Regions from separate parts of the Pseudarthrobacter sp. 10T415 genome, predicted to be linked through region 1. Evidence: riboswitches for the same ligand, from Rfam matches in the RefSeq annotation. Region 1 holds a riboswitch; each other region holds the start of a gene.
What was found. A riboswitch is a leader RNA that binds a small molecule or an ion and turns the genes downstream of it on or off. The one in region 1 is predicted to bind thiamine pyrophosphate.

Region 1 (7,011 bases):
ACTTTGTCTCCAAGACCCAGCAGGACTCGCTGATCGGCAACGTCTACCTGGGCAAAGTCCAGAACGTGCTGCCCTCCATGGAGGCTGCCTTCGTGGACATCGGACGCGGCCGCAACGCCGTCCTTTACGCGGGCGAAGTGAACTGGGAAGCCGTCAACCTTGAAGGCAAGCAGCGCCGTATCGAGAACGCGCTGAAGTCAGGCGACACCGTCCTGGTCCAGGTGACCAAGGACCCCGTGGGCCACAAGGGCGCCCGCCTGACCAGCCAAATCTCGCTGCCGGGCCGCTACCTCGTGTACGTCCCCGGCGGTTCCATGACCGGAATCTCCCGCAAGCTGCCCGACGTCGAGCGGAACCGGCTCAAGCGCATCCTCAAGGACCGCCTGCCCGAGCAGGCGGGCGTCATTGTGCGCACGGCGGCCGAAGGGGCGTCCGAAGAGGAGCTGACCCACGACATCAACCGGCTCCGCGCCCAGTGGGAAGGCATCGAAAGCCAGTCCTCCTCCACCAAGGTCCTGGCTCCGGAGCTGCTGTACGGCGAGCCCGACCTCACCATAAAGGTGGTCCGTGACGTCTTCAACGAGGACTTCTCCAAGCTGATCGTCTCCGGCGAGGACGCCTGGGACACCATCGAGGCCTACGTCACCTATGTGGCGCCGGACCTGGTGGGACGCCTGGAAAAGTGGACCAAGGACCAGGACATCTTCGCTGCCTGGCGGATTGATGAGCAGATCCACAAGGCCCTCGAACGCAAGGTGTTCCTGCCCTCCGGCGGCTCACTGGTGATCGACCGGACCGAAGCCATGACCGTGGTGGACGTCAACACCGGCAAGTTCACCGGCAGCGGCGGCAACCTCGAAGAAACCGTCACGAAGAACAACCTTGAAGCGGCCGAGGAAGTGGTGCGCCAGCTGCGGCTGCGCGACATCGGCGGCATCATCGTGATCGACTTCATCGACATGGTCCTGGAATCGAACCGCGACCTCGTCCTGCGCCGCATGGTGGAATGCCTGGGCCGCGACCGGACCAAGCACCAGGTGGCGGAAGTCACCTCGCTGGGACTCGTCCAGATGACCCGCAAGCGCATGGGCACCGGGCTCCTGGAAGTCTTCGGCGAGCAGTGCGAAGCCTGCGCGGGCCGCGGCGTCGTCACCCATGACGACCCCGTAGAGCACCGCCGCGCCAACATCGTGGCAGCCGAGCAGCACGTCCACCGCTCAGACAACCGCTCCGATTCCCGCACCAACGGGAACCGAAACGAGGGCAACCGCAGCGAGGGCCAGCGCAGTGAGGGTCAGCGCAACGAGGGCCAGCGCACCGACAGCAGCCAGGAAGGTACGCGCGGCGAACGCAAGCGCCGCCGTGGACGTGGCGGCCAGCCGGTCGAACAGGCACCCGCACCCGCAGCGGTGGCTGCCCACCCCGTCCAGCCGGACCCGCACGAGGCCGAACGCCATGCCAAGGCTGAAGCCACCAGGCTGGCCCTGGCCAACATTGCTGCTGCTGCCCACGCCGCACACCTGCATGATGATGAGGTGGCGGCCCGGCTGGCCCCCGCCCAGCAGGACGCGGGCACAACGGAGAAGCACGACGACGGGACGCCGGCACGCCCGGCAGCTGTCCTGACGTTCGGCGGCGAGAAGGTCGCGCTGCCCTTCGTTGAGCACGCAGACGAGCACCAAGCCTCGCCTGCGCTGTCGCTTGACCGGCTTGCCGAAGCGTTTGCCCACCTGGGCCAGCCGGCTTCGCCTGTTGGCAGCCAGCCACAGGAGTCCGGGACGGCCCAGGCCGCGCCGGCCACCCCCGAACCGGCGGAGGCAGCGGTTGCGGCACCCCAGCAGCCCGTTGCGCCTGCCGCCCCCGACCTGTCCCGGCAGCGCCGTCCGCGGCGTAACCGGAGTGCAAGCAGGGCGCAGGGCGCAGCCAACGAGACCACCGTGGAACACCATGAGAACGTCCCGTCGGCCAGCGAAGGCCACTCCCATGCCGCCAAAGCGCCCCAGCCCGCAGCGCCGGCAGAGCCGGCAGCCAAAGCCGATGCGCCCATCATCCTTGGCGTAGGGGTTCCTGCTTCCGAGCTCTGACCCTGCCCAGGCACTGCAGATGCCCGGCCCTCCACTCCTGTGGTGGGGCCGGGCATCTGCCGTTAACGGGGAACGGCCCTCAGCAGCGCACTTAACAGGTGCAGTCACCTTTCGGTTGACTGCCGTCCAGCGGCTAGGCTGGGGAACCGACACGGGGTGCCGCGCACCAGGCCCGGCTGAGATCCACACCCGTTGAACCTGTCCGGTTAGTACCGGCGAAGGGATGTCTCTTTTGTCTTCGACCCTTGCCATGCCCGCAGCCACCCCGCTCCCGAATCCCTCCGCAACCGTAATGCCGGCTGCCGTACGGGACGTGCCCCGGGTCCTTGCCATCGCGGGCTCGGACCCCTCCGGTGGGGCCGGCATCCAGGCGGACCTCAAAAGCATCGCGGCCCACGGCGGTTACGGCATGGCCGCCATCACTGCCCTCACCGCCCAGAACACCCGCGGGGTGACCGCCGTCCATGTTCCTCCGGCATCCTTTTTGGCACAGCAGCTGGCGGCCATCAGCGACGACATCCACGTTGACGCCGTCAAGATCGGCATGCTGGGCGACGCCGAAGTGATCGATGCCGTGCGCACCTGGCTGGAGAAGGTGCGCCCCGCCGTCGTTGTCCTGGACCCCGTCATGGTTGCCACCAGCGGAGACCGGCTGTTGCAGGAGAGTGCCGAAGCCGCGCTCCGCAGCCTGGTGCCGCTGGCCCACCTTGTCACCCCCAACCTGGCCGAACTGGCCATGCTGCTGGAAGAAGACGTACAGGACACGTGGGAGGCAGCCCTGGAACAGGGCAGGCGGCTTGCTGATGCCACCGGTGCTGCCGTGCTGGTCAAGGGTGGCCACCTGCAAGGCAGCAGCTGCCCGGACGCCTTGGTTGGCCCGGCCGGCATGCTATCCGCAGACGTAGTGGAAATCCCGGGGGAGCGGGTGGCAACGCGGAACAGCCATGGCACAGGCTGTTCCCTGTCCTCCGCCATGGCCACGGTCCAGGCGCAGGTAGGCAACTGGGAAGTGGCCCTACGGGAAGTGAAACCCTGGCTTGCGGGGGCGCTGGCGGCGTCCGCCGTACTGGAGGTGGGAACCGGCAACGGGCCCGTTCACCATTTCCACCACATCCGCCAAGCGCTTCGGCCAGGCGACTTTACGGCGCAGCTGCGGAAAGATGCCGACGCCCACCTTGAGTCGATCTACGCCCTGGGTTTCCTCCGGGCCCTGGCCTCGGGGACACTTCCGGAAAGCCAGTTCGCGTATTACCTTGCGCAGGATGCCATCTACCTGAACGGGTATTCGCGAGTCCTCGCCCGGGCCAGCGCGCTGGCTCCCACGGAAGCCGAGCAGCTGTTCTGGGCGGCGTCGGCCCAGCAGTGCCTCGAAGTGGAGTCGGAACTGCACCGTTCCTGGCTCAGCACCCGCACCGTCCGTCCCGAACTGGGTCCTGTCACCAAGGCCTACGTGGACCACCTGACGGCTACTTCGGCGTCGGGCAGCTATGCAGTCCTGGCAGCGGCTGTCCTGCCGTGCTTCTGGCTGTACGCGGACGCCGGGAAGACGCTCCATGCCAGGTTCCTCGCCGACGGGGAACCGGCAGGACACCCCTACGCCGACTGGCTCCGCACCTATGCCGACGAGGATTTCGCGGAGGCAACGCGCCGGGCCATCGCCGTGGTGGACGAAGCGGCACGCAAGGCTTCCGATGACGAGCGGCACGCCATGGTTACCGCTTTCCGGCAGTCCTGCCGGCTGGAAGTGGAGTTCTTCGACGCGCCGCGGCTCCACGCCTGAACCTGCCCGGGCCGTGCTGCCGGTACTATGGTCTGGCACGGCCCCGGTGGCGGACGATGTCTGTGGTTCCTATCACAGCCGACCCGCCGGAGCCAGCCTCATTTGCGGCCGGAGACGGAATTAGCGTATTCTGGATCTTCGGTGCTTACGCCAACACTTGGGTTATGACCCCGGGAACATGCCAGCGTGGAAAACACAAGGCAGTCCTGCGGGATAACTCATGGAGACCTTCGGGGAATCCACGGCGTTGAGGCACAGCGGGAACCCAGCCAAACAGTGCAACGGGTGCCGCACGCAATTTTAGTTATAAACGTCGAGAGAAGTGAGTTCCCAAGTGGTGTACGCGATTGTCCGCGCAGGCGGCCGCCAAGAGAAGGTTTCCGTTGGAGACTTCGTTACCCTGAACCGCGTCGCCGGTGGGGCTGGCAGCACCATCGAGCTGCCCGCACTGCTCCTGGTTGATGGTGACAAGATCACCACTGCCGCTGCTGACCTGGCCAAGGTGACCGTTACGGCTGAAATCCTCCAGGACCTCCGTGGTCCTAAGATTGTCATCCAGAAGTTCAAGAACAAGACCGGGTACAAGAAGCGCCAGGGTCACCGTCAGGAACTGACCAAGGTCAAGATCACTGGCATCAAGTAACCACCGGTTACTGTTCAGGTTTTCAGCAGATTCCCCAGAATTTAAAGGCAGGCATTTCAGATGGCACATAAAAAGGGCGCGAGCTCCACTCGCAACGGTCGTGACTCCAACGCACAGTACCTCGGCGTCAAGCGCTTCGGCGGCCAGGTAGTTTCCGCCGGCGAGATCATCGTCCGCCAGCGTGGCACCCACTTCCACCCGGGCGCCGGCGTTGGCCGTGGCGGCGACGACACCCTGTTCGCACTGACCCCGGGCGCCGTTGAATTCGGCACCCGCCGCGGTCGTCGCGTCGTCAACATCGTTGCTGCTGCAGCTGCAGAGTAACAACCAGTTCTGAAGCGGTGGAGCGGGCCAGTTGGCCCGCTCCACTGCTCTTTTAAGCGCATTACAATCGATAGGGCGTCCATGGGCGCCCACACGACACTGAGGAGATTTACGTGGCCAGCTTTGTAGACCGGGTAGTACTGCACGTATCCGGCGGTACCGGCGGCCACGGTTGCGTCTCCGTCCACCGCGAGAAGTTCAAGCCCCTCGGCGGGCCCGACGGCGGCAACGGCGGCAACGGCGGCGACGTCATCCTCCGCGTGGACCACCAGACCACCACCCTCCTCGACTACCACCACGCCCCGCACCGGCACGCCACCAACGGCGGTCCCGGCATGGGCGACTGGCGCGGCGGCAAGAACGGCGAAACCCTGATCCTGCCTGTCCCCGACGGCACTGTGGTGAAGTCAAAGGACGGCACCGTCCTGGCGGACCTGGTGGGGGAGGGCGCAGAGTACATCGCCGCCGCCGGCGGGCCCGGCGGGCTGGGCAACGCTGCCCTGTCCTCGCAGAAGCGCCGCGCTCCAGGCTTCGCCCTGCTCGGCATCGAGGGTGAGTCGAGCGACATTATCCTTGAGCTGAAGTCCATTGCAGACATCGCCCTGGTGGGATTCCCGTCTGCCGGCAAGTCCAGCCTCATCGCCGCCATGTCCGCCGCGCGCCCCAAGATCGCCGACTACCCGTTCACCACCCTCATCCCCAACCTGGGTGTGGTCCAGGCAGGCGAAGTCCGGTTCACCATCGCGGACGTCCCGGGACTTATCGAAGGTGCCAGCGAAGGCAAGGGCCTCGGCCACAACTTCCTGCGGCACGTGGAACGCTGCGCCGCCCTGGTGCACGTCCTGGACTGCGGCACGCTCGAATCCGAACGCGATCCCCTTTCTGACCTCTCCATCATCGAGACCGAACTTGAAAAGTACGCGGTGGACATGAGCTACGCCGGCCAGGACGGCGAAGTGGTCCCGCTGAACCACCGGCCCCGCCTCGTGGCACTGAATAAAGTGGACCTGCCGGACGGCAAGGACATGGCTGAATTCGTCCGCCCTGAGCTGGAGTCCCGCGGATACCGGGTCTTCGAGGTCTCGGCCACCAGCCACGAGGGCCTGCGCCAGCTCGGCTTCGCCATGGCCGAGATCGTCAAGGCGGCACGGGATGCCGTAGCAGCCGCTCCGCCGAAAGTTACCCCCACTGTGCTGCGTCCGCGCGCCGTCAACGAAACCGGATTCCGGATCCGCCGCGAGGAGAAGGCCCACGAGCCCCTGTTTCGCGTCCTCGGCGACAAGCCCGTCCGCTGGGTCAAGCAGACAGACTTCACCAACGAAGAGGCCATCGGCTACCTGGCCGACCGGCTCGCAAGGCTGGGCGTGGAAACCGAGCTGTTCAAGATGGGTGCCACGCCGGGCGACACCGTGGTGATCGGTGAAGATGATGGCGTGGTCTTCGACTGGGAGCCCACCATGATGGCAGGCGCCGAACTGCTGGCATCGCCGCGCGGCACCGACATCCGTTTCGCCGATACCGGCGACCGCCCCACCCGCACCCAGAAGCGCGAGGAGCAGCAGGAACGCCGGGATGCCAAGGCCGCTGCCCGCGCCGAGCTCGAAGCCGAACGCAAGGCCGGCATCTGGACAGAGTCCGTCAGTGGACGGCGCGCGGCCCAGCCCATCAAGGAAAGTGGCCTGGACTCCGGCGATGAGTCCTAGGGCAACTGCCACGGAACCGGCTTCCGGTTCCGTGGACAGGAGCGCGCTGGCCGGCGCCCGCCGGGTTGTGGTGAAGGTCGGCTCCTCATCGCTGACAAGCATCAAGGGCGGCATCTCCGAAGAGTCCCTCACGGCCCTCGCGGACGCCCTGGCTGCCAAACGCAACAGCGGGACCGAAATCATCCTGGTTTCCTCAGGCGCCATCGCTGCCGGACTGGCACCGCTTGGCCTCCCGAAGCGTCCCCGGGACCTCGCCACCCAGCAGGCTGCTGCCAGCGTGGGGCAGGGACTCCTCATGGCCCGGTACACCCAGGCGTTCGGCGCCCACGGCGTCACTGTCAGCCAGGTCCTGCTCACTGCAGAGGACCTGATGCGGCGGAGCCAGCACACCAACGCCTTCCGGGCCCTGGACCGGCTCCTGAACCTTGGCGTGGTTCCGGTGGTGAACGAGAACGACACCGTGGCCACCCACGAAAT
Region 2 (7,011 bases), on a different contig from region 1:
AGGCCAGCCGCGTTGCCACAGCAGCCCCAGCGTGAGCCCGGCAAGCGGAAACAGCAGCAGTTCGAAGAACAGCGCCACGGACGCGGACACCCAGTCGATGGAAAGCGCCAGGACCACCGTGATGAGCACGACGGCGGCCAGCTTGCTCAGCGGGTTGGCGCGGGCCAGGAGCGCAGCGTTTCCGCGGAGGTTCAGTTCGTGCCTCATGGCGCCACCGCTTCCGGCGCTGCAAGTTTGAGTTCCGTGCCACCGAGGGCCGCGGTGAATTCGGCGTCATGGGTCACGGAGACCACTGCCGTTCCGGCGTCCAGGAGTTCGGAGAGGAACGATGCCAGCTCGGCCCAGGTATTGGCATCCTGGCCGAATGTGGGCTCATCCAGGACCAGTACCTGAGGGCTTGCCGCCAGGATCGTGGCCACGGAAAGCCGCCGCTTTTCGCCGCCGGACAGGGTATACGGGTTGGCGTCCACCAGGTGGGTAAGCCGCAACCGTTCCAGCAGCTCATCCACCTTGTCTTCACCGTGCCCCAGGTGCCGGGGCCCGAAGAGCAGTTCGTCCAGGACCTTGCCGGTGACGAACTGGTGCTCGGGTTCCTGGAAGACAGTGCCGATCCGCTCGATCAGCTGTTCCGCCTTCCACTGATACGGGGTGATTCCGGCGCCGCGGCTGAGGTCCGTCGTGGCGGAGACCGTCCCGTTGACCGGTTCGAGGAGTCCGGCAAGGGTCAGCGCGAAGGTTGATTTCCCTGCGCCGTTGGGTCCGGTGACGGCGAGCGCCTGCCCGGCGCGGACCTGGGCAATGATGCCTTCCTGCACCGGCACCGGCGGAACTTTGCGGAAGCCTTTTCGGCGCGGGCGTTGCCGGGAGACGGCCAGGTCTTCGGCGGCCAGCAGGAGGCTTCCGGTTCCGTAGGCCTGTTCCGCGGCCCGCGCGCGGGTGGACGGAACGTATCCGGGCACCCAGACACCGGCGGCCGTCAGCATGGTCCGCGCTTCGGCCAGCACCCGGTCCGGCGGGCCGTCCAGGAGCACCGCGGGGTTGGCGCCGCTGCCGGGCTGCAGCACCACGATCCTGTCCACGAGGTCCTTCCACACGGACACCCGGTGCTCCACCACCACCAGCGTGGCGCCGGTCTTGTCCAGGCAGCGGGCCACGGCGTCCCGGACTTCGAGGACACCGGCCGGGTCCAGGTTGGCGGTGGGTTCATCGAGCAGGATCAGCCCGGGCCGCATCGCGAGGATGCCTGCAAGCGCCAGCCGCTGTTTCTGCCCGCCGGACAGAGCCGACGTCGGGTGGTCCAGCGGCAGGTGGGACAGCCCGACGTCGGCCAGCGCCTCGTGCACGCGCGGCCAGATGGCGTCGCGGGGCACGGCGAGGTTTTCGGCGCCGAAGGCGACGTCGTCGCCTACCCGGGAGAGGACCACCTGGGTCTCGGGATCCTGCTGCATGAGGCCCGCGCGGCCCCGCTGGCCGCGGGGCGAACCGCCGTCAACCAGCAACGAACCGGTCTCGTCCGACTCGCCTGCCTCGCCGTCGTCGTCCGCATCGCCCAGCACCCCGGCGAGCGCATGGAGGAGCGTCGACTTGCCTGCCCCGGACGGGCCAAGCAGGAGTACCCGCTCACCCGGGCTGATGTCGAGGTCGAGGGCATGGACGGCCGGTGTGGTGCGCCCCGCGTGCCGCCAGCCCCAGCCGCGGGCGGTGACCGTGGCCGGCCGCACCGTTTGGGGTGCGGCCGCGTGGGAAGGTGCCGGCATCAGGAGAAGACGGGCTCCGTAGCGGCCTTCCGGGATGCAAAGGAGCTCAGCACGCCGGTCCGGGCAAGGCCACGGGTGGCGATCCAGGCGAGCGCGCCGGCGATGATGGCCCCGGAAACAACGGTGAAGGCGATGTACGCGAGCTTGTCACCGCCAGAGTAGGCGATGTTCCAGCCCCACGGCGCGAAGGAGTCGTTCAGGCCGCAGAAGAGGCCCGCCGCGGCACCGGCCAGCAGGGAGACCGGGAGGTTGAATTTCCGGTAGACGAAGATGGCGAAAATGATCTCGGCACCCAGGCCCTGGACGAACCCGGAGAACAGCACGGAGGCGCCGTACTGGGAGCCCATGAGCAGTTCGCCGGTGGCGGCGACCGTCTCGCAGAACAGGGCGGCGCCGGGCTTGCGGATGATGAGCATGCCCAGGACCGCAGGGATCATCCATCCCCCGGCCAGGAGGCCGGTGAGGGGCGGGTAGGCCGCGTTCATCGGCGCGGAAATTGCGGCGGTTCCCTGGGACCAGGCCCAGAAGATGACGCCGCCGGCGATGGCGATCAGGGCCGCCACCACAATGTCCACGACGCGCCAGGACCTGCTGGCGGGCTTTTTGATTGCTGAAGTAGTCATGTGATCCTCCTGGAAACAGGAGGGGAAAGTGGACGCGGGTGCCGGCTGCTGCCGCCATTTCCCGCGCACTTCGAGAACTCGACTCCCTTGCGCCGGTACTAACCGGATCAGGTTCGAGGGTCTGCGGCTGTCCGCACTCTCAGCGCCCACCTGCGTTTCCCGGCTGGTGCCGGGGCCGACGGCGGCGCTCCCCTGTCGTAAATGTGTTGTTGATGATGCTGTGGATGTCTTGCGTTTGAATGTTTCGCGCCCTTCCGGGCGTGCTCAAGTTTACACCTGGAGGGCGGTAGATTGTGGGCCATGACTGCCGACCCGCCAGATGTGACTGACTACGATCCCGACTCCGCCGACGCCCAGCCGGAAGGCTCGCTCCAGGCCCTCATCGGCCGGATCGAGGCGGAGATCAGGGAACTGCAGTTCCCCGGCTTTTCGCCGGATGACGCCCTTAACCTTGGCCTGCTCCTGGTGGAGCTCGGCAAGGAGCGGAATCTTCCCATCGCCATCGACATCACCAAGGGCGAGCAGGTCCTCTTCCACGTTGCGCTCCCCGGAGCCACCCCGGACAACGAACACTGGGTCCGCGCGAAGCAGCGCACGGCCGCCCGTTACGAGGTGCCGTCATTGCTGGTGGGCCTGCGCGGCCGGGCCGGTGGCGGGCGGATCGAGGACAATGCGTGGTTCGACCAGTCCCGCTACGCTGCGCACGGCGGTGCATTCCCGGTCTACGTCACGGGCGTGGGCGCGGTTGCCACGGTGACCGTGTCCGGGCTGCCTCAGGTAGCGGACCACGACCTGGTGGTGGAAGCAATGCGCGGGGTACTCGGAACGGCTGGTTGACACTGCCCGGAGTTCTCACAAGGATTGAGCCGGAAAGCGTTTTCTGAGCTGCCTGCTGCCGGACCGGCCCCAGGCATGAGCCAAGGAGTGCGACGTGCACAGCCAGCCCACCGTGATCAACCGCGAAGCGCTGGTACGGCGCCACAACGTGGAGCAGGACAGCCTCGATCCGCGGAGTCCCGCCTCGGTGGGCAACGGTGAGTTCTGCTTCACCATGGACCTGACCGGCATGCAGTCCCTTCCCGGTGAATATCCGGTGGCCGCCAGGGATGACCTGCCGCCCGGCACTTTGCTGGGCACGCAGGCGCAGTGGGGCTGGCACTCCATCCCGCCGGAACAGGAGTACACCCTTGCCGGTTCCACGGTCATCTACGATTCACCGCGTGGCCCTGTCCCCTATGTGGACATGGTGGGCGCCATCGTGGATGGCCGCGAAACGCAGTCATCGCGGGCGGAAACCTGGCTCCGCGCCAACCCCCACCGGCTGGACCTGGGCCGGATCGGCTTTGCGCTCCCGGGAAGGGATGCCCCCGCACTCACCCGGGACGACTTCACCGGCGCGCACCAGGTCCTGGACCTCTGGACCGGCACGGCCACCAGCATCTTCAGCCTGCACGGCAGTCCGGTCAACGTCACCACGGCCTGCCGCCCGGACAGGGACGAGCTGGGATTCCGCATCCTCTCCCCTGCCCTTACGGACGGCCTCGCCGTGTCCCTGACGTTCCCCTACGGTTCCGAGGGCTGGCACAACGCAGCGGACTGGAACAGGCCCGCCGCACACACCACCACCGTTGAAGAACGTCACGCCGCCGGCCCGCGCCGCCACTGGCTGATTTCGCGCTGCCTGAACGGTTCCCGGTACCAGGCGGCCGTCAGCGGCGAGGGGCTGGAGCTCGAACAGGCCGGCCCGCACGAAGTGCTCATCCGGGCCGCCGAGGGGCAGGACAGCCTCGACTTCAGCGTGCACTTCATCAGCACGGGGCAGGGTGACTGCCTCCCCCGTGGCAACGGCGGCATCGGCGGGCGTTCAATGCCGGGATCGGAACCGGCCCCCGGGTTGGCAGCCGCACCGGATGTGGCAGCGGCACCGGGCAGTGCCGCCATTGCCGCGTCCCGCACGGCCTGGCCGGAATTCTGGAAGTCGGGCGGCGCCGTCGACCTCTCCGGAACAGCCGATCCCCGCGCCGGTGAGATCGAACGCCGGACTGTACTCTCCCAGTACCTCACCGCCATCAACTGCTCCGGATCGCTGCCGCCGCAGGAGACGGGGCTGGTCTGCAACTCGTGGCGCGGCCGCTTCCACCTCGAGATGCACTGGTGGCATGCCGCCCATTTCGCCACGTGGAACCGGACGGAGCTCCTGCTGCCCGCCCTCCGCTGGTACGCCTCCGTCCTGGAACCCGCGCGGCAGACGGCCAAGGCCCAGGGGTTCGACGGCGTCCGCTGGCCCAAGCAGGTGGGTCCGGACGGGCGGGAAAGCCCCAGCCCCATCGGCACCTTCCTGATCTGGCAGCAGCCGCACCCCATCCATCTGGCGGAACTGGCCTACCGGGCCGAACCATCACAGGAACTCCTGGAGGAATTCGCCGCGGTGGTTTTCGAAACCGCGGAGTTCATGGCCGCCTTCGCGCACCCCACGGACCGGGGCTTCGAACTGGGCCCGCCCCTGGTGCCGGCGCAGGAGAGCTACGAGTCGGTGCGCGGGACGGTCACCAACCCCACGTTCGAGCTTGCCTACTGGCAGTGGGCCCTCCGGGTGGCCAATACGTGGCGGGAACGGCTGGGCTTGCCTGCTGAGGGCACCTGGGCGGCGGTAGCGGACGGCATGGTCCCGCCCAGGGTGGTGGACGGCGTGTACGCGGCGATCGACGTCGAGCCCTTCACCATCCGCACGGACCACCCCTCGATGCTGTGCGCCCTGGGGGTGCTCCCGCGGACGGACCTGGTGGACCCGGAAATAATGCGGGCCACGCTGGCTGACGTACTGGCCGGATGGGACTGGGACAGCACCTGGGGCTGGGACTACCCCGTGATGGCCATGACGGCCGCCCGGCTGGAAGACCCTGAGGCCGCAGTGGATGCGCTGTTGATGGACGCGGCGAAGAACCTGGTCCTGCCCAACGGGCACAACCGGCAGACGGATTCGCTCCCGCTGTACCTGCCCGGCAACGGCGGGCTGCTGGCGGCGGTGGCGCTCATGGCTGCGGGATGGGATGGCGGCCCGGCGCGGCACGCTCCCGGCTTCCCCCAGGACTGGACAGTGGCATGGGAGGGGCTCATCCCCGCGCCGTAGGAACTTAGCCAGTAGGGTGGGGTGCAGACCGTTTTACCGCCCGCAAGGAGTACCAGGAATGAACCTTCTCATCAAGCTGCTCGGCACCGGCGTAAGCCTGGGTGCAGGATTTGCCGGCACCAAGCTGGTCAACACCATCTGGGAAAAGACCACCGGCAACAAGCCGCCCACCGGCAAGGGCGAGGACGTCCCCACCAGCCTTCGCTCGGCCCTGACGTTCGCACTGATCTCTGCGTTCGTCAGCACCATCATCCAGGTCCTGGCCAACCGCGGCACGCAGCGCGCCATCACCCGTTTCGCCAAGACGCAGGACATCGTCTAAACACCCACGCTGTCCCCGCACGCCGGCTGGCTTCAGCGGGCTGAGCCGTCGTCCTCGCCGTCCTCACGGGCGGCCTGGGCGGCGGCTTTCTGCACTACCGCATCAAGCTCGTCCGAGGTGAGCAGTTCCCGGTGCAGGTGCTTGGTCCGGTACCCGGCGCGGCCCACCATATGGGCGGACACGGGAACCGTCAGCAGCTGGAAGATCCAGGCAACCACCAGGACCGGCCACACCCACCACGTGCGCATCTGCAGCCCGATGGAGGCCAGCAGCAGGAACAGTCCCAGCACCTGCGGCTTGGTGGCGGCGTGCATGCGGCTCAGGAGGTCCGGGAAGCGCAGCAGGCCGATGGCGGCGCCCAGGGACATGATGGCTCCCACCACCATGAACACGGCGGATACCACGTCAATCCAGCCGTCCAGGCTGGTCACGTCCGGGGTCATCATGTCAGGGCTCACTGGGGTGCTCCCGCCGGTCGGCCACGAAGCGTGCAACGGTCACTGAGCCGATGAAGCCGATCACGGAGATGGCCACCACCAGCATCAGGTTGTTCAGGTGCCGGTTCACGGCCATGTCAATGCACAGCGCCGCACCAAGAATGGCCAGCAGGACGTCCGAGGCAAGCACCCGGTCCAGCAGCGACGGGCCGCGGGCGATCCGGATGATTGCCCCGCCGGCTGCGAGCGAGAGGATGACGGCCGTGACGGCCAGGACCACCTGCATCATGCTGCGGCCTCCGCCCGAACGATGGCGAGTTCTTCGTTGGTGCCCATGATCCGGATGAGTCTGGCTTCGATGTCACGCACTTCATTGCGCAGGTTTTCCACGTCCTCGGCGGAGCTGATGTTGATGGCGTGCAGGTACAGGGTGGAGGTTGACCGGTCCACTTCCACCACCAGCGAGCCCGGGATCAGCGAGATCACGTGGCCGGTGGCGGTGACGATGAGGTCCTGGTGGCTCCGCAGCGTCACGGCAACCACAGCGTTGTGCACTTTGGGTCCGCGGACGGCGGCGAGGTAGAGGATCTGGAAACTGGCCACCACCACCCGGCCCAGGAACATCAGCGCGAAGGGGATGGCGTGCCGGACGTTGAAGCGTCCGCTGAGCTCCACGGGCGGCAGGTAGAACAGCCGGGCGACGGCGATGGCCAGCAGCGCCCCGAACAGCAGGTTGCCGGGG
Region 3 (7,011 bases), on a different contig from region 1:
CTCAGCCTGGTTGCGGTCCTCGATTTCCTCGAAGGCCAGCAGCAGGATGTCCTTGTTCCAGCGGGCGCTGCTGACTGTCAGCGGCCCGGACTGCGCCGGCTCCACCACGAACTCCACGCCGGGGACGAAACGGTCCCCAGGGGCGTCGGTCATTACCTGGACCGTGACTTCCCCGCGGATGCCGTGGGGCTTGCCGATGCGGGCCACCTGGAGCTGCATATGTTCCTCTGTTCGGGTTGGTGCATATTGTGTTGGTTCGTGAAAAAACTCCGGCCCCTCCACCAGATGGTGGAGGGGCCGGAGAGCAAAACTGGTGTTGCCGGACGCTCAGCGGCGGCGGTCGGTGTCGACAACGTCGACCCGGACCGGCTCGCCGCCGGCCAGCGCTGCCACGACGGTGCGCAGTGCACGCGCCGTGCGGCCCTGGCGGCCGATCACCCGTCCCAGGTCATCCTGGTGAACACGAACCTCGAGGGTATCCCCGCGGCGGTTGTTCTTCGAATTGACCGTGACGTCGTCCGGGGAATCAACGATTCCGCGGACCAGGTGCTCCAGCGCGTCTGCCAGCAACTTACTCAGCCTCGGTGGTCTCTGCTTCGGCTTCGGCTGCCTCAGTCTTGGAGGCCTTCTTGGTAATGGCTTCCGGGATGATGACGGAACCCTTCTCCGGTGCGACGAAGGCTTCCTTCTCGCCCTTGGTCTTCAGGGTGCCTTCCTGGCCCGGGAGGCCCTTGAACTTCTGCCAGTCACCAGTGATCTTGAGGATGGCGGCAACCTGCTCGGACGGCTGGGCGCCGACGGAGAGCCAGTACTGTGCACGCTCGGAAGCGACCTCGATGTACGAGGGCTCTTCGGTGGGGTGGTACTTGCCGATCTCTTCGATGGCACGGCCGTCACGCTTGGCGCGTGAGTCCATGACGACGATGCGGTAGTACGGGGCGCGCATCTTGCCGAAGCGCTTAAGGCGAATCTTTACGGCCACTTTTGTGGTCACTCCTGTTTCAGAAAAGGGGTGAACCCGGCGTTCTGCACCCGTGGGGCGGGCCGTACTTGCGGGTTCTAAGGACAGGATCCAGACGCGGAGAGAGGGGCCACGCAGATCGAGTACCTGTCTATTGTGCCAGATCAGCGGGAGGATTTCGACTTGACACCCAGGGCCCGCGGGGACGGCGCCGTCGCTTCCCCGGATTGTCCTGCAAGGGGAAGGTCAGGCTGACCAGACGTACAGTCCCGACCGCTCCGAATCGCCGATTCCGCCGGCCAGTTCAGCAACCTGCCGGATGTAGGCCTGCGCCTGCCCGGCGTCGAACGGCATGTCATCCTGCGCCGCCCACTGCGCAGCGACGTCCTCGAGGACGTCGCCCTCGCCCTCAGTTTCGTAGGTAAGCAGGTCAGCCAGGGCCCGGACCATGGCCGGGGGGACGGCCAGCAGGGAATCACTGGCTACGTCCACCATCGTCAGCTCGTAGTCGGCGCCGCCCGCGTGGACCGCGGTACCGGCCAGGTCTCCGAGCTGCTCCACTTCGAAGTCGCTGATACCGGGGATCCGGACCGCGTCGGCGGCCGGCGGGGTGCCCCCACTGTCAAGGGTTCCAGCGCGCTTCAACGCGGCATCGTGTGTGGCTACGAAGATTTCGGTAAAACCCATGGGAAGTGACCTCTTCCGTGTACTGTCCGGCGCGCCGGGGACACCCGCCTGGCGTCCCCGGTCTATCGGCTTCAGCCTAGTACGCGTAAGGGGTGCTCAGCGCACCGCAACCCGGATGCTGTTGCGCCACGGATCCTCGAAGCGCAACTCAGCCCCGGTGTGGTGCGAGGAGACCCCGGCGACCTTCAGGCGGTCAGCGAGCGCGCCGACGTCGTCACCGGACGGCACCTCGATGAGGACCTCGCCGAGGCCAAGGGTGTCTTTCCGCGGACCGGCGCCGCGGCTGTTCCAGACGTTCATGGCCATGTGGTGGTGGTAGCGGCCCGCGGAGACGAAGAGGGCCTGCCCGTGCCAGCCGGCGGTCTTTTCGAACCCGAGCGTTCCCACGTAGAAGTCGCGGGCGGACTGGACGTCGCCTACCTGGAGGTGGACGTGGCCCACTCCGGCGGTGGTCTGCCGCTGCCCCTGGAGGGATTCTTCGGAGAGGTGCTGTTCCAGGTAGCGCTGGGGCGGCAGCGCCAGGCTGTCCATGACCACGTCGGTGCCGTTCCAGGACCAGTTGCTTCGCGGGCGGTCCCAGTAGAGCTCGATGCCGTTGCCTTCGGGATCACTGAAGTAGAAGGCCTCGCTGACCAGGTGGTCGGCGCTGCCCGTGAACGAGCGGGGCTCGAACTGGGCTGCGGTGGCCACCGTGGCGGCGAGCGCCGCCTGGTCTTCGAACAGGAGGGCCGTGTGGAACAGGCCGGCTTCTCCCCTGCCGGGGATGGTGAGGCCGGGGGCCGGGGCGAGATGGACCAGGGGCTTGCCGAGGCGGCCGAGGTAGAGGCCGCCGTCCTGCTCAGCGACCACCTCGAGCCCCAGTGCGCGCTGGTAGTAGTCGGTCATGACCTTCATGTTGCCGACCTTGAGCATCACGGTGCCCATGGCGAGGTCGGCAGGAAGAAGATCCTGGCTGGTGGCTTCTGCACTCATTGAACGCTCCCTCTACTGGAGGCCGTCCGGATGAGGCGGCCTGTCATGAGTTAAAATTACTTGAAGCTTCAATTTATTCCAAGTGCGGGGTGGATGTTGTGCTTAGCGGACCACGCGGCCACCCAAAACCACGTGGGATGGGTGCGCCACGGTGTCCAGGGTCCTCCGGGGATCGTTCCGGAACAGCACGACGTCGGCCCGCGCCCCTTCCGTCAGCCCGTCAGCACCCAGCCAGGCCCGGGCGGCCCAGCTGGCCGCGTTGAGCGCCTCGGCTGCGGGCAACCCAGCCGCGTGCAGGGCAAGGATTTCGTCCGCAATCCTTCCGTGACGGATCACGCTGCCGGCGTCCGTTCCGGCGAAGATCTGCACTCCGGCTTCCCAGGCCTCCCCTATGCGTTCCAGCCGTCGTTCCCAGAGCGCCAGCATGTGGTCGGCGTACACCGGAAACTTGGGCCTGGCTTGGGCGGCAATATCAGGGAACGTGGCGATGTTGACCAGCGTCGGAACGATGGGGACGCCCTGCTCCACAAACCGCGGCAGGTGCCGGGGCAGCAGGCCGGTGGCGTGTTCGACGCAGTCGATCCCGGCGTCGAGCATCTGGTCCAGGGTGTCTTCGGCGAAGCAGTGGGCGGTGACGCGGGCACCTTCGTCGTGTGCGGCACTGATCGCATCACGGACGACGCCGGCGGGAAAGGAGGGTGCGAGGTCGCCGGCGCTCCGCTCGATCCAGTCCCCGACGAGCTTGACCCAGCCGTCGCCGTCGCGGGCTTGCTTGCGCACGGCCTCCACAAGGCCTTCAGGCTCGACCTCCTGGGCGAAGCCCCGGAGGTAGCGGCGGGTCCGGGCGACGTGCCTGCCGGCCCGAATCAGCAGCGGAAAGTCGCGGCCACCCTGCATCCACCGGGTGTCGGCGGGCGATCCCGCGTCCCGGATCAGCAGCGTTCCTGAGTCCAGGTCGGCACGGGCCTGGGCTTCGGCCTCCCCGGCGTCCACCGGGCCGGCAGGGCCCAGGCCGATGTGGCAGTGGGCGTCGACGAAGCCGGGCAGCACCCAGCCGTCGAGCACAACGTCCGGACCGGCCTCCGGGCGGGTAAACGTCAGGCGTCCGTCCACGGACCAGAGGCCGTGCCTTTCGCTGTCCGGTCCCGTGAGGGCGGTGCCGCTGAAACCAATGATGTAGGGCATGGATGCCTCCTCTTCCTGCCCGGTCAGGCTAGCACCGGCAAATGTGACAGGGCCGTTAGCGCTTGTCCCTGCAGGGCGTGTGGTAGCTTCGTTCCTGACCACACGGGTGCCCTTGCAGGGGCTGAGATCGGGCTGACGCGGCCTGCGACCGTCGAACCTGTCCGGGTAATGCCGGCGAAGGAAGTGAGTATTCCTTGAATACACCCAAAACAGTGCTGACCCCTGCCCAAAACCACCCCGCCGGAGCCACGCCTGAAGTGCCTGTCACCCAGTCCCTGAAGTCGCACTCGCTGGCCTACATCGATGATCCGGAGCGCGGGATCCGTGTCCCGGTCACGGAGATCGCGCTGGAGCCCTCGCCCAACGGGCAGCCAAACGCCCCTTTCCGCACCTACCGGACAGCGGGGCCGGGAAGCGACCCCGTGCGCGGCCTCAGCCCCTTCCGGTCGGAATGGATTGAGGCGCGCGCTGACACGGAAGAGTACAGCGGAAGGGAACGGAACCTGCTCGACGACGGCCGCTCGGCCGTACGCCGCGGCGCCGCCTCCGCGGAGTGGAAAGGCGGGCGCCCGGTGCCCCGCCGCGCCGTCGACGGCCGGACTGTCACCCAGATGCACTATGCCCGGAAGGGCGTGGTGACGCCGGAGATGCGGTTCGTGGCACTGCGGGAAAACTGTGATCCGGAACTGGTCCGGAGTGAGGTGGCGGCCGGACGGGCGATCATCCCCAACAACATCAACCATCCGGAGTCCGAACCGATGATCATCGGCAAGGCTTTCCTGGTGAAGATCAACGCCAACATCGGCAACTCCGCCGTGACCAGTTCCATCGCCGAGGAGGTGGACAAGCTGCAGTGGGCCACGCGGTGGGGTGCCGATACGGTGATGGACCTGTCCACGGGCGACGACATCCACACCACCAGGGAGTGGCTCATCCGCAACTCCCCCGTGCCGATCGGCACCGTGCCCATCTACCAGGCCCTGGAAAAGGTCAACGGCGAGGCGAACGCCCTCACGTGGGAAATCTTCCGCGACACCGTCATAGAACAGTGTGAACAGGGCGTGGACTATATGACTGTCCACGCCGGCGTCCTGCTCCGCTACGTGCCGCTGACCGCCAACAGGGTTACCGGCATCGTGTCCCGGGGCGGGTCGATCATGGCGGGCTGGTGCCTGGCGCACCACCAGGAGAATTTTCTCTACACGCACTTCGATGAGCTGTGTGAAATCTTTGCCCGGTACGACGTCGCGTTCTCGCTGGGTGACGGCCTGCGCCCCGGTGCCACCGCGGATGCCAACGACGCTGCGCAGTTCGCGGAACTGGACACGCTGGCCGAGCTGACGGAGCGCGCCTGGAAGCATGACGTGCAGGTGATGGTGGAGGGGCCGGGCCATGTCCCGTTCCACCTGGTCCGGGAGAACGTAGAGCGCCAGCAGGAACTGTGCAAGGGTGCGCCGTTCTATACCCTGGGGCCGCTGGTCACCGATGTAGCTCCCGGCTACGACCACATCACATCAGCCATCGGCGCCACCGAGATCGCCCGCTACGGCACCGCCATGCTCTGCTATGTCACGCCCAAGGAGCATCTGGGACTGCCCGACAGGGACGACGTGAAGACCGGGGTCATCACCTACAAGATCGCCGCGCACGCCGCTGACCTGGCCAAGGGCCACCCCGGAGCGCACGAACGGGACGACGCCTTGTCCAAGGCCAGGTTCGAGTTCCGCTGGCGGGACCAGTTCGCGCTCTCGCTCGACCCCGAGACGGCCGAAGCGTTCCATGATGAAACGCTGCCGGCCGAGCCCGCCAAGACGGCACACTTCTGCTCCATGTGCGGGCCGAAGTTCTGCTCGATGCGGATCAGCCAGGACATCCGCAACGAGTACGGGTCGGCGGAGGCGCAGGCCGCGATAGCAGAAGCGGCATCCGGGATGCGGGAGAAGAGCCAGGAGTTCCTGGAATCCGGCGGCAAGGTGTACCTTCCCGAGCTGAAAGTCCCGGCCGGAAGCTGAGCCTGCCGCCGGCGGTGACCGGCGGTTGCTGTGGCCGGCCCGGGCGGCTAGGACGCCCGGGCCGGTTCACTCCGGCTGACCTCGGCGAGGAACTGCCGGATTGCCCGGTTGCCGTCCGCTGAGTCGTGGGGCCGGTGCCCGCCGGCGGCGACACGGTGCAGGGCACCGGTCTCCCTCAGGTACCCGGCGATTTCTTCGTACAGCGGTTCCCAACCCCCGGTGAGGACAAGGGTGGGGACTCCTGGGACGATGTGAAGTGGCGCCTCCCATGAAGGGGACTGCAGCCGCAGCCGGCGGGCAGAGCGCTTCTCCTCCAGGGTTGCTGGCTGGTGCAGGTCTGCGGCGTAGACGCGGCGGACGAACTCCCGCTGGAAGTCCTCGTCGCTGAGTTGGTGGCGGACGTCGAACAGCGGTTTCATCATCCGGATGTGGGCGGCTGTTGCGGGCAGCTCCGCGGTGAGGGACAGGCAGGCCGGCTCCACCAGGGTCAGCGAATGCACGAGGTCCGGGCGCTCCACGGCCGCCATCATGGCCGGAATGGCTCCCTGCGCATGGGCCACAACGTGTCCGCCGGCAGCACCCCGCCCGTCATCGCCCAGGGAACGCAGCACGATGGCCGTGTCCTCCGCAAAGGAGGACTCCAGGGGTTCGGCGGTGCTGTGGTATCCGTGCCGGCGGAGGAACAGGGCGTCGTACATCAACGCCATGCCGTGCTGCCGGGGCCAGGCGGCGGCGCCGAAGCTCCCCGAGCCGTGCACGAACACTACCCTCTGCTTGAACATCCCCCAACCCTATTCCACGGCGCCGGCATCTTAACGAAATAGCGCCAAGTGTCGTTGGGACGTTTCCAACGACACTTGGCGCTACTAGGCGGCAGTGTTCCTAGTTGCCCAGGAACTTGTCGAAGCCCTTGGGCAGGTTCAGCTGGGAAGGGTCAAAGTCACCGGACTGCTGGCCGAAGGAAGCTCCGGTGGGCAGGGCCTTGGATGCGTTGGCGCGACGCGCTTCGGCGTCCTTGCGTTCCTGGGCGGCCTTGGCCGGGTTTCCTGACCGGGCCTTCTTCTTCGGCGCGTTCTTCGCGTTCTTCCGGGCCCCGCCGCCGGCACCGGGGAGGCCGGGCATGCCTGGCATCCCGGGCATGCCGCCCTGGGCCATCTTCTTCATCATCTTCTGGGCCTGCGCGAAGCGTTCCAG
Region 4 (7,011 bases), on a different contig from region 1:
GGAAATCGGCGCGGAAGAAGTCCGGCGCGTAGGATTCGGGCAGTTCTAGCACCGGCTGGAACTGCCGTGCTTCCCGAAGGAGACCCATGCTTTCCCTGATCATTGTTGTGCTGGCCACCGTTGCGGCCGGCTTCATTGTCTGGGCCAATGACAAGCGTCATGCCAAGTATGGCGCAGGCCTTCCGGCCGGCGTGGCCGTCGGGGTGGCTGCACTGAGCTGGATCATCCTGATGGCGGCGGGATTCGGTTACCTTCCCGGATTGACGTGGCTCCCCTGGGTGCTGCCCATAGTGCTGGGCGCGGCGGCATCCGTCGGGGCAGTGCTTGTCCTGAGCCGCACCCGGGCAAGGAACGATACCCATCGGCTGACCGCCATCCTGAGGCGCTAGTCACCGTTAAACGGCTGTGGCCACCACCTTCAACGGTGGCGGCCACAGTCGTTTAAGCGGTGCAATCCCCTAGGCGGTACATCCCCTGAAGCATCACTGGCTAAAGGAACTCGGCCCGGCCCTCCATGGCGGACGACGCCAGCGCGTGCTCGCGGCGCGGAATGCGCCCGGCTTCCTTCGCCAGCCGCCCGGCGATGACGGCGTGCTTGAACGCCTCACCCATCAGGGCCGGGTTCTGGGCACGGGTCACCGCCGTGGCCAGCAGGACAGCGTCGCACCCAAGTTCCATGGCCAGCGCCGCGTCAGATGCCGTGCCGATCCCTGCGTCCAGGACCACGGGCACGCTTGCCCGGGAAACGATGAGTTCGATGTTGTGCGGGTTGAGGATTCCCAGCCCGGTACCGATAGGAGATCCCAGGGGCATCACTGCGGTAGCACCCAGGTTTTCCAGCCGAAGGGCCAGGACGGGGTCGTCGTTGGTGTAGGCAAAGACTTTGAAGCCGCGGTTGACCAGCTGTTCGGTTGCATCCACCAGCTCAACGGCGTCTGGCAGGAGCGTGTGCTCGTCTGCGATGACCTCCAGCTTCACCCAGTCGGTTTCCAGCGCTTCCCGGGCCAGTTCGGCGGTCAGGACGGCGTCCCGCGCAGTAAAGCAGCCTGCGGTGTTGGGCAGGACCCGGATTCCGTGGTCCACCAGCAGTTGGAACAGGGAGCCCGATTCTGCGGGTGAGTAGCGGCGCATGGCCACGGTGGTGAGGGAGGTTCCGGAGGCAACAAGCGCGGCGCCCAGGCCGTCCAGGCTGGGCGCGCCACCCGTTCCCATGATGAGCCTCGACTCCAGGGCAACGCCGTCAATGACGAGGGAATCAGGCCTGGCGGGTGCCGCGGAGGTATGGGTGGCCGGTTCGGAAACGGTGTTCGCTTCAATCATGGTGTCAGCCTCCCTGTACTGCGGTGACGAGTTCGACGTCGTCTCCGTCCGCGAGCGCGGTGCCGTGCCATTGGCTGCGGGGCACCACTTCGGAATTGTGAGCTACGGCCACCCCCAGCCTTTGTCCGTCGGTTGCCTGGCCGTCGGCCGCAAGCGCGCGTCCGGTCACCTCGCTGACCAATGCCGTGATGGACGCACCGTCCGCCACGGTGCGGGATGCCCCGTTCAGGGTGATGTTCATGCTGTCTCCTTGATGTTGAATCTGGGGGCCGGGATCCGGCCGGAAAAGCGGTCAGGACTGAACGGCTGCCACCGGGGGTCGGCCTTCCCATCCATCAGGTCGCGGCAGATGGCGGCCGCGGCAGGGGTGAGGAGGACGCCGTGGCGGAAGAATCCTGTGGCAACGATGAGTCCGGGGACATGCGCTGCACTGCCGTCTCCCCCGTCCACGGGCACCCTGCCCAGCAGCGGGGCATTGTCCGGGGTAGCCGGGCGGGCCCGGGCCGTGCATTCGAGCAGCTCCAGCTCTGCGACCGCAGGCACCAGCACCTGGGCGTCGCGAAGCAGCTGGTACACGCCGCCAGCGGACACTGCGCTGGCCGGTCCTGCACCGGCGGGCACTGCACTGGATCCGGCACTCGCCGGCATGGCTCCGAACGCAGTGCCGGCCCCAACCAGGGCGTCCTCCCGCTGGGTGGCGCCGATGACCACTGTTCCGTCCTCGCGTGGAACCAAGTAGACGGGCACACCGCGCACCAGCCCGCGGACGGTGGACGTCAGCAAGGGCTGCAGGTGCGGGGGGACGGACAGCCGCAGGATGTCGCCGTGCACAGGGCGCAAAGGTAACCGGAGTCCCCTCGGCAGGTTCTCCAGGGAGCCCGCCGCCATGCCGTTGGCCACCACCGTTTCGCCGGCGAGCACCAGTCCGCCTCCGGCCAGCCGGACACCAGCCACCGCGCCGTCCGCCCACTCCAGTCCCACTGCCCTGTCCGCCACGGCAAATCCGTCCAGAGCGCCGGCAACCGCAGTGTCTGCAACCGCAGTGCCGGCAACGCCGCTGCCGGCTGGCAGGTGGTTGGCCAGGGCTGCCCGGAAGCACTCCACGAGTCCCCGGGGATCCACCTGGTGGTCTGCCGGGGTATCGAGTGCGCACGCAATGGCGGGGCTGAGCAGCGGTTCCCGGCGCCGGGCCTCACGGACCGTCAGTGGTTCCACGGCGAGTCCATTGGCCTGCTGCACGCCGCGCAGGTCCATCAGTGCCTGCCGGTCGGCGGCGTCGGCGCCAATGGTGAGCGTGGGCGTCGCCAGGAATCCGGAACCGCGGCCTGACACGCGGCTAAGGTCCGCCGCGAACTGCGGCCAGCGCTCCGATGCATCCAGCATGAGGCCCAGGAGCTCTTCCTCTTGGTAATGCAGCTCGCTGACGGGGGCCAGCATGCCTGCCGCCGCCCAACTGGCTCCGGATCCCGGTGCATCGTCGATCAGCACCACGGACCGGCCAGAGCGCCTGGCTTCCCAGGCGATGCCATGGCCTATGACGCCCCCGCCGATCACTGCTACGTCGGCGGCTATTGCCGGGACAGCGGCTGGCTCTGCGATGCTGTCCGGAGGGCTTTCGGGGATGCCCATGGTGTCTCCTTCCCTACGCCGGCATTAACCGGATCAGGTCAAGCGGTCGGCTCTGACGCCCTCTCAGCCCGGCGCTTTGTGACAGCTGCCGCGGGCTCCCGCAGTACGAGGCAAGTGTAGAGGAACTAGGCTTGCAGCCATGAATGTGTCCCACTCCCCTGCCCCCGCCGCAGCACCCGGCACCGATGCCTTCACCACAGCGGCGGGTAACGGCGCACTGAAATCCGCACGCCTGTACCTCTGCACGGATGCGCGCCGCGGCCGGGGCGACTTCGCCGGGTTCGTGGACGCCGCGTTCGAAGGCGGCGTGGACATCATCCAGCTGCGGGACAAGTCCATCGAGGCGGCCGAGGAGCTGGACCTGCTGGCCATCCTCAAGGAATCAGCCCAGCGGCACGGGCGGCTGTGGGCCGTCAACGACCGCGCGGACATTGCGGTCCTCTCCGGTGCTCCCGTTTTCCACGTGGGCCAGAAGGACCTGCCGGTACCGGCCGCAAGGACGCTGCTCAACGGCAACGCCGCCATCGGCCTGTCAAGCCACACGCCGGAGCAGGTGGACGCCGCGCTGGCCGACGCCGCAGGACCTGCCGGCCTCGACTACTTCTGCGTGGGACCTCTCTGGGCCACCCCCACCAAGCCCGGCCGGGCCGCCGTCGGCCTGGAACTGGTGAAGTATGCGGCCGCGAAGGCGCCCAGTGACGTGCCGTGGTTCGCGATCGGCGGGATCGACCACTCCAACGTGGACCAGGTGGTCGCGGCCGGAGCGTCAAGGATCGTGGTGGTCCGCGCCATCACCGACGCTGCCGATCCCGCTGCTGCCGCTGCCTCGCTTCGTTCTGCACTGGACTCCGCGGCTTCCTGAAGCCGCGGACGTCCCACAACCCGGTTTCCCGAACGCACCGCGGTCCGCGGCAACACGTCACGACCGCGCCCGCACCGATTCCCTGCGAAATCGCATGACTTGGGGTTAGGCTGATTTTCGTGTCACATCATCGGCTGGCTCCCAACGTCCATGAGCGCACCAATGCCCTGGAAGAGGCCCTGGCCGCGCTGCGGACGGAGCTGGAACTTCCGGGCCCCTACCCCGGTGACGCGGTCAGGGACGCCGAGGCCGCGGTGGCCGCGCTGCGCCTGCCGGACTACGACCTGACCGCGGTGGAGTTCGTCACCATCGATCCGGCGTCGTCCACGGACTTGGACCAGGCCCTCTTCATCGAAACGGACGACGACGGCGGGTACCACGTCCTGTACGCCATCGCCGATGTCCCCGCGTTCGTTGCGCCCGGCGGACCCCTGGATGCCGAAACCCGGCGCCGGGGCCAGACGTTCTACGCCCCGGACGGGCGTATTCCCCTGCACCCTGAAGTCATCAGCGAGGGCGCCGGGAGCCTCCTGCCGGACCAGGACTGCTCGGCCTTCGTCTGGGATTTCCGGCTCGACGGCAACGCCGAGGTCACGACCGTCGGTGTCCGCCGGGCACGCGTTCGAAGCCGCGCGAAACTCAGCTACAAGGGTGCCCAGGCTGACCTGGACGCCGGTACTGCCTCTCCCCTGCTGGGCCTGCTGAAGGAAGTTGGGCTCAAGCGTGTCCGCCTTGAACGCGCCCGCAACGGCGCAAGCCTGAACATGCCGGACCAGGAGATCGTCCAGCTGCCCGATGGCGGCTACCGCATTGCTGCTGCTCCCCAGCTGCCGGTGGAGGACTGGAACGCCCAGATTTCCCTGATGACGGGGATGGCCGCCGCCAAGATCATGCTCGATGCCAAGGTGGGGATCCTGCGCACCATGCCGCCACCGGATGAGCGTTCCCTGCACCATTTCCGGCTGCAGACGGAAGTGCTGGGCAAGCCCTGGGACGGCGAGGTGGGATACGGGGAATACCTGCGGACCCTTGACCCAACGGACCCCCGGCAGCTGGCCATCATGCACTCGGCCGGCATGCTCTTCCGCGGCGCCGGTTACACCGCCTTTGATGGCAACGTTCCGGAGGCCGCGGTCCAGGCAGCCATCGGCGATGCCTATGCCCACACCACAGCGCCGCTGCGCCGCCTGGTGGACCGCTTTGTGCTGGTGACCTGCGAGGCGTTGAGCAACGGAGGTACTGTCCCCGGCTGGGTGCGGGATGCGCTGCCGACCCTCCCTGAGATCATGGCAGGCTCGGACCAGTTGGCATCCCGGATGGAGCGCATGGCCCTGGACACGGTGGAGGCCGCCCTACTGGTCAACCACATCGGCCAGGAGTTCGACGCGATCGTGATTTCGGGGTCGAAGCCGCAGAAAGAGAACGGCAACGGGAACGGCAACACCGGCACCGGCACCGGCAACGGAAAGAACGGGAACGGGAACGGGAACGGTTCCTCCGGGATCATCCAGATTGCCGACCCTGCCGTGACGGCCCGCTGCGCCGGTGAGCTGGAGTCCGGCACCAAGGTCCGGGTTCGCCTGGTGTCGTCGGATATCGCTGCCAGGGAAGTGCACTTCGAACTGGTCCAGTGAGCCTGATGCCATCCGGTCCCGGCTTCCACACGGTGCGGAATCAGGGATTCCGGGCTGATGCGGCTAGACTGAAGAGGTAGAAATGGATGCCCGGTCGTTGATTTCCTTGAACTGAAACCAACAAGCCCGCCCCTACGCGATCTTGAGATTTGCCCGCTGGTCGCCAGTGCCAGCGTTAGATAGCCCGCGATCGGCTTCCACTGGAATTGCTTGCGCGCTTCGTTCGTGCTCCGGATCGGCCCCATCGGCCTGCCTGTTGAGCACGCTGCGCGATTGCCCAAATGAATAAGGAAACTCCCCGTGAGTGAATTGCATACCCACCAGCTTCTGTCCGATGAGTCCGGCACCGAGACCATCGAGCCGGAAGAAACCATCATTTCGGACGAAAAGCCGCATGAAATTGCGGAGAAGTCCTTTGCGGACTACAACGTCCGTGCTGACATTGTGGAGTCCCTGGCCGACGCCGGGATCACCCACCCCTTCCCCATCCAGGCAATGACGCTGCCCGTCGCACTGTCAGGCCACGACATCATCGGCCAGGCCAAGACCGGTACCGGAAAAACCCTCGGTTTTGGTATCCCGGCGCTCCAGCGTGTTGTGGGCCGCGACGATGCCGGCTTCGACAAGCTGCCCGTCCCGGGCGCTCCGCAGGCCCTGGTGATTGTGCCCACCCGCGAGCTCGCGGTGCAGGTGGCAAGCGACCTCGAAACCGCCTCCCGCAAACGCAACGCACGTATCGCCACCATCTACGGTGGCCGCGCCTACGAGCCCCAGGTGGATGCCCTGCAGAAGGGCGTCGAGATTGTGGTGGGAACCCCCGGCCGCCTGATTGACCTCTATAAGCAGAAACACCTGAGCCTGAAGAATGTCCGCATCGTTATCCTTGACGAGGCCGACGAAATGCTGGACCTCGGCTTCCTGCCTGACGTTGAGACCCTGATCGCCGGCACCCCTGCCGTCCGCCAGACGCTCCTCTTCTCCGCCACCATGCCCGGCCCGGTCATCGCCATGGCACGCCGGTACATGACCCAGCCCACGCACATCCGCGCCGCTGACCCCGATGACGAGGGCCTGACCAAGCGGGACATCCGGCAGCTGATCTACCGTGCCCACAGCATGGACAAGATCGAGGTTGTTGCCCGGATCCTGCAGGCCCGCGGCCGCGGCCGGACCATCATCTTCACCAAGACCAAGCGCACCGCAGCCAAGGTGGCAGAGGAACTGGTGGACCGCGGCTTTGCGGCCGCAGCAATCCACGGCGACCTGGGCCAGGGTGCACGCGAGCAGGCCCTGCGCGCGTTCCGCAACAACAAGGTGGACGTCCTGGTGGCAACCGACGTTGCTGCCCGTGGCATCGACGTGGATGACGTTACGCACGTGATCAACTACCAGTGCGTTGAGGACGAGAAGATCTATCTGCACCGGGTGGGCCGTACCGGCCGCGCCGGCAACAAGGGCACGGCTGTGACCTTCGTGGACTGGGACGACATGCCCCGCTGGGGCCTGATCAACAAGGCACTCGGCCTGAGCGTGCCTGAGCCGGTGGAGACGTACTCCTCCTCCCCG

Region 2: another riboswitch for thiamine pyrophosphate. It lies ahead of AC1DBN_RS07835 (ECF transporter S component); the one in region 1 lies ahead of AC1DBN_RS00315 (bifunctional hydroxymethylpyrimidine kinase/phosphomethylpyrimidine kinase).
Region 3: another riboswitch for thiamine pyrophosphate. It lies ahead of thiC (phosphomethylpyrimidine synthase ThiC); the one in region 1 lies ahead of AC1DBN_RS00315 (bifunctional hydroxymethylpyrimidine kinase/phosphomethylpyrimidine kinase).
Region 4: another riboswitch for thiamine pyrophosphate. It lies ahead of AC1DBN_RS04220 (FAD-dependent oxidoreductase); the one in region 1 lies ahead of AC1DBN_RS00315 (bifunctional hydroxymethylpyrimidine kinase/phosphomethylpyrimidine kinase).

Annotation. Positions count from the first base shown of each region.
Region 1 covers NZ_JBFTHJ010000001.1:61,894-68,904, forward strand. Annotated here, with positions in the region: gene AC1DBN_RS00310 (Rne/Rng family ribonuclease) at 1-2,084, shown strand, start outside; TPP riboswitch at 2,227-2,325, shown strand; gene AC1DBN_RS00315 (bifunctional hydroxymethylpyrimidine kinase/phosphomethylpyrimidine kinase) at 2,335-3,864, shown strand; gene rplU (50S ribosomal protein L21) at 4,199-4,507, shown strand; gene rpmA (50S ribosomal protein L27) at 4,568-4,831, shown strand; gene obgE (GTPase ObgE) at 4,945-6,534, shown strand; gene proB (glutamate 5-kinase) at 6,524-7,011, shown strand, end outside.
Region 2 covers NZ_JBFTHJ010000004.1:65,340-72,350, reverse strand. Annotated here, with positions in the region: gene AC1DBN_RS07845 (energy-coupling factor transporter transmembrane component T family protein) at 1-207, opposite strand, end outside; gene AC1DBN_RS07840 (ABC transporter ATP-binding protein) at 204-1,757, opposite strand; gene AC1DBN_RS07835 (ECF transporter S component) at 1,757-2,380, opposite strand; TPP riboswitch at 2,447-2,584, opposite strand; gene AC1DBN_RS07830 (heme-degrading domain-containing protein) at 2,681-3,217, shown strand; gene AC1DBN_RS07825 (hypothetical protein) at 3,312-5,510, shown strand; gene AC1DBN_RS07820 (DUF4235 domain-containing protein) at 5,569-5,832, shown strand; gene mnhG (monovalent cation/H(+) antiporter subunit G) at 5,865-6,275, opposite strand; gene AC1DBN_RS07810 (MrpF/PhaF family protein) at 6,280-6,558, opposite strand; gene AC1DBN_RS07805 (Na+/H+ antiporter subunit E) at 6,555-7,011, opposite strand, start outside.
Region 3 covers NZ_JBFTHJ010000030.1:15,370-22,380, forward strand. Annotated here, with positions in the region: gene rimM (ribosome maturation factor RimM) at 1-219, opposite strand, end outside; gene AC1DBN_RS20875 (RNA-binding protein) at 328-570, opposite strand; gene rpsP (30S ribosomal protein S16) at 572-982, opposite strand; gene AC1DBN_RS20885 (hypothetical protein) at 1,208-1,648, opposite strand; gene AC1DBN_RS20890 (VOC family protein) at 1,745-2,620, opposite strand; gene AC1DBN_RS20895 (amidohydrolase family protein) at 2,723-3,805, opposite strand; TPP riboswitch at 3,898-4,005, shown strand; gene thiC (phosphomethylpyrimidine synthase ThiC) at 4,000-5,817, shown strand; gene AC1DBN_RS20905 (alpha/beta fold hydrolase) at 5,865-6,599, opposite strand; gene ffh (signal recognition particle protein) at 6,700-7,011, opposite strand, start outside.
Region 4 covers NZ_JBFTHJ010000002.1:307,971-314,981, forward strand. Annotated here, with positions in the region: gene AC1DBN_RS04200 (DUF3107 domain-containing protein) at 1-49, shown strand, start outside; gene AC1DBN_RS04205 (hypothetical protein) at 87-389, shown strand; gene AC1DBN_RS04210 (thiazole synthase) at 490-1,320, opposite strand; gene thiS (sulfur carrier protein ThiS) at 1,325-1,561, opposite strand; gene AC1DBN_RS04220 (FAD-dependent oxidoreductase) at 1,558-2,949, opposite strand; TPP riboswitch at 2,943-3,061, opposite strand; gene thiE (thiamine phosphate synthase) at 3,089-3,811, shown strand; gene AC1DBN_RS04230 (RNB domain-containing ribonuclease) at 3,931-5,445, shown strand; gene AC1DBN_RS04235 (DEAD/DEAH box helicase) at 5,746-7,011, shown strand, end outside.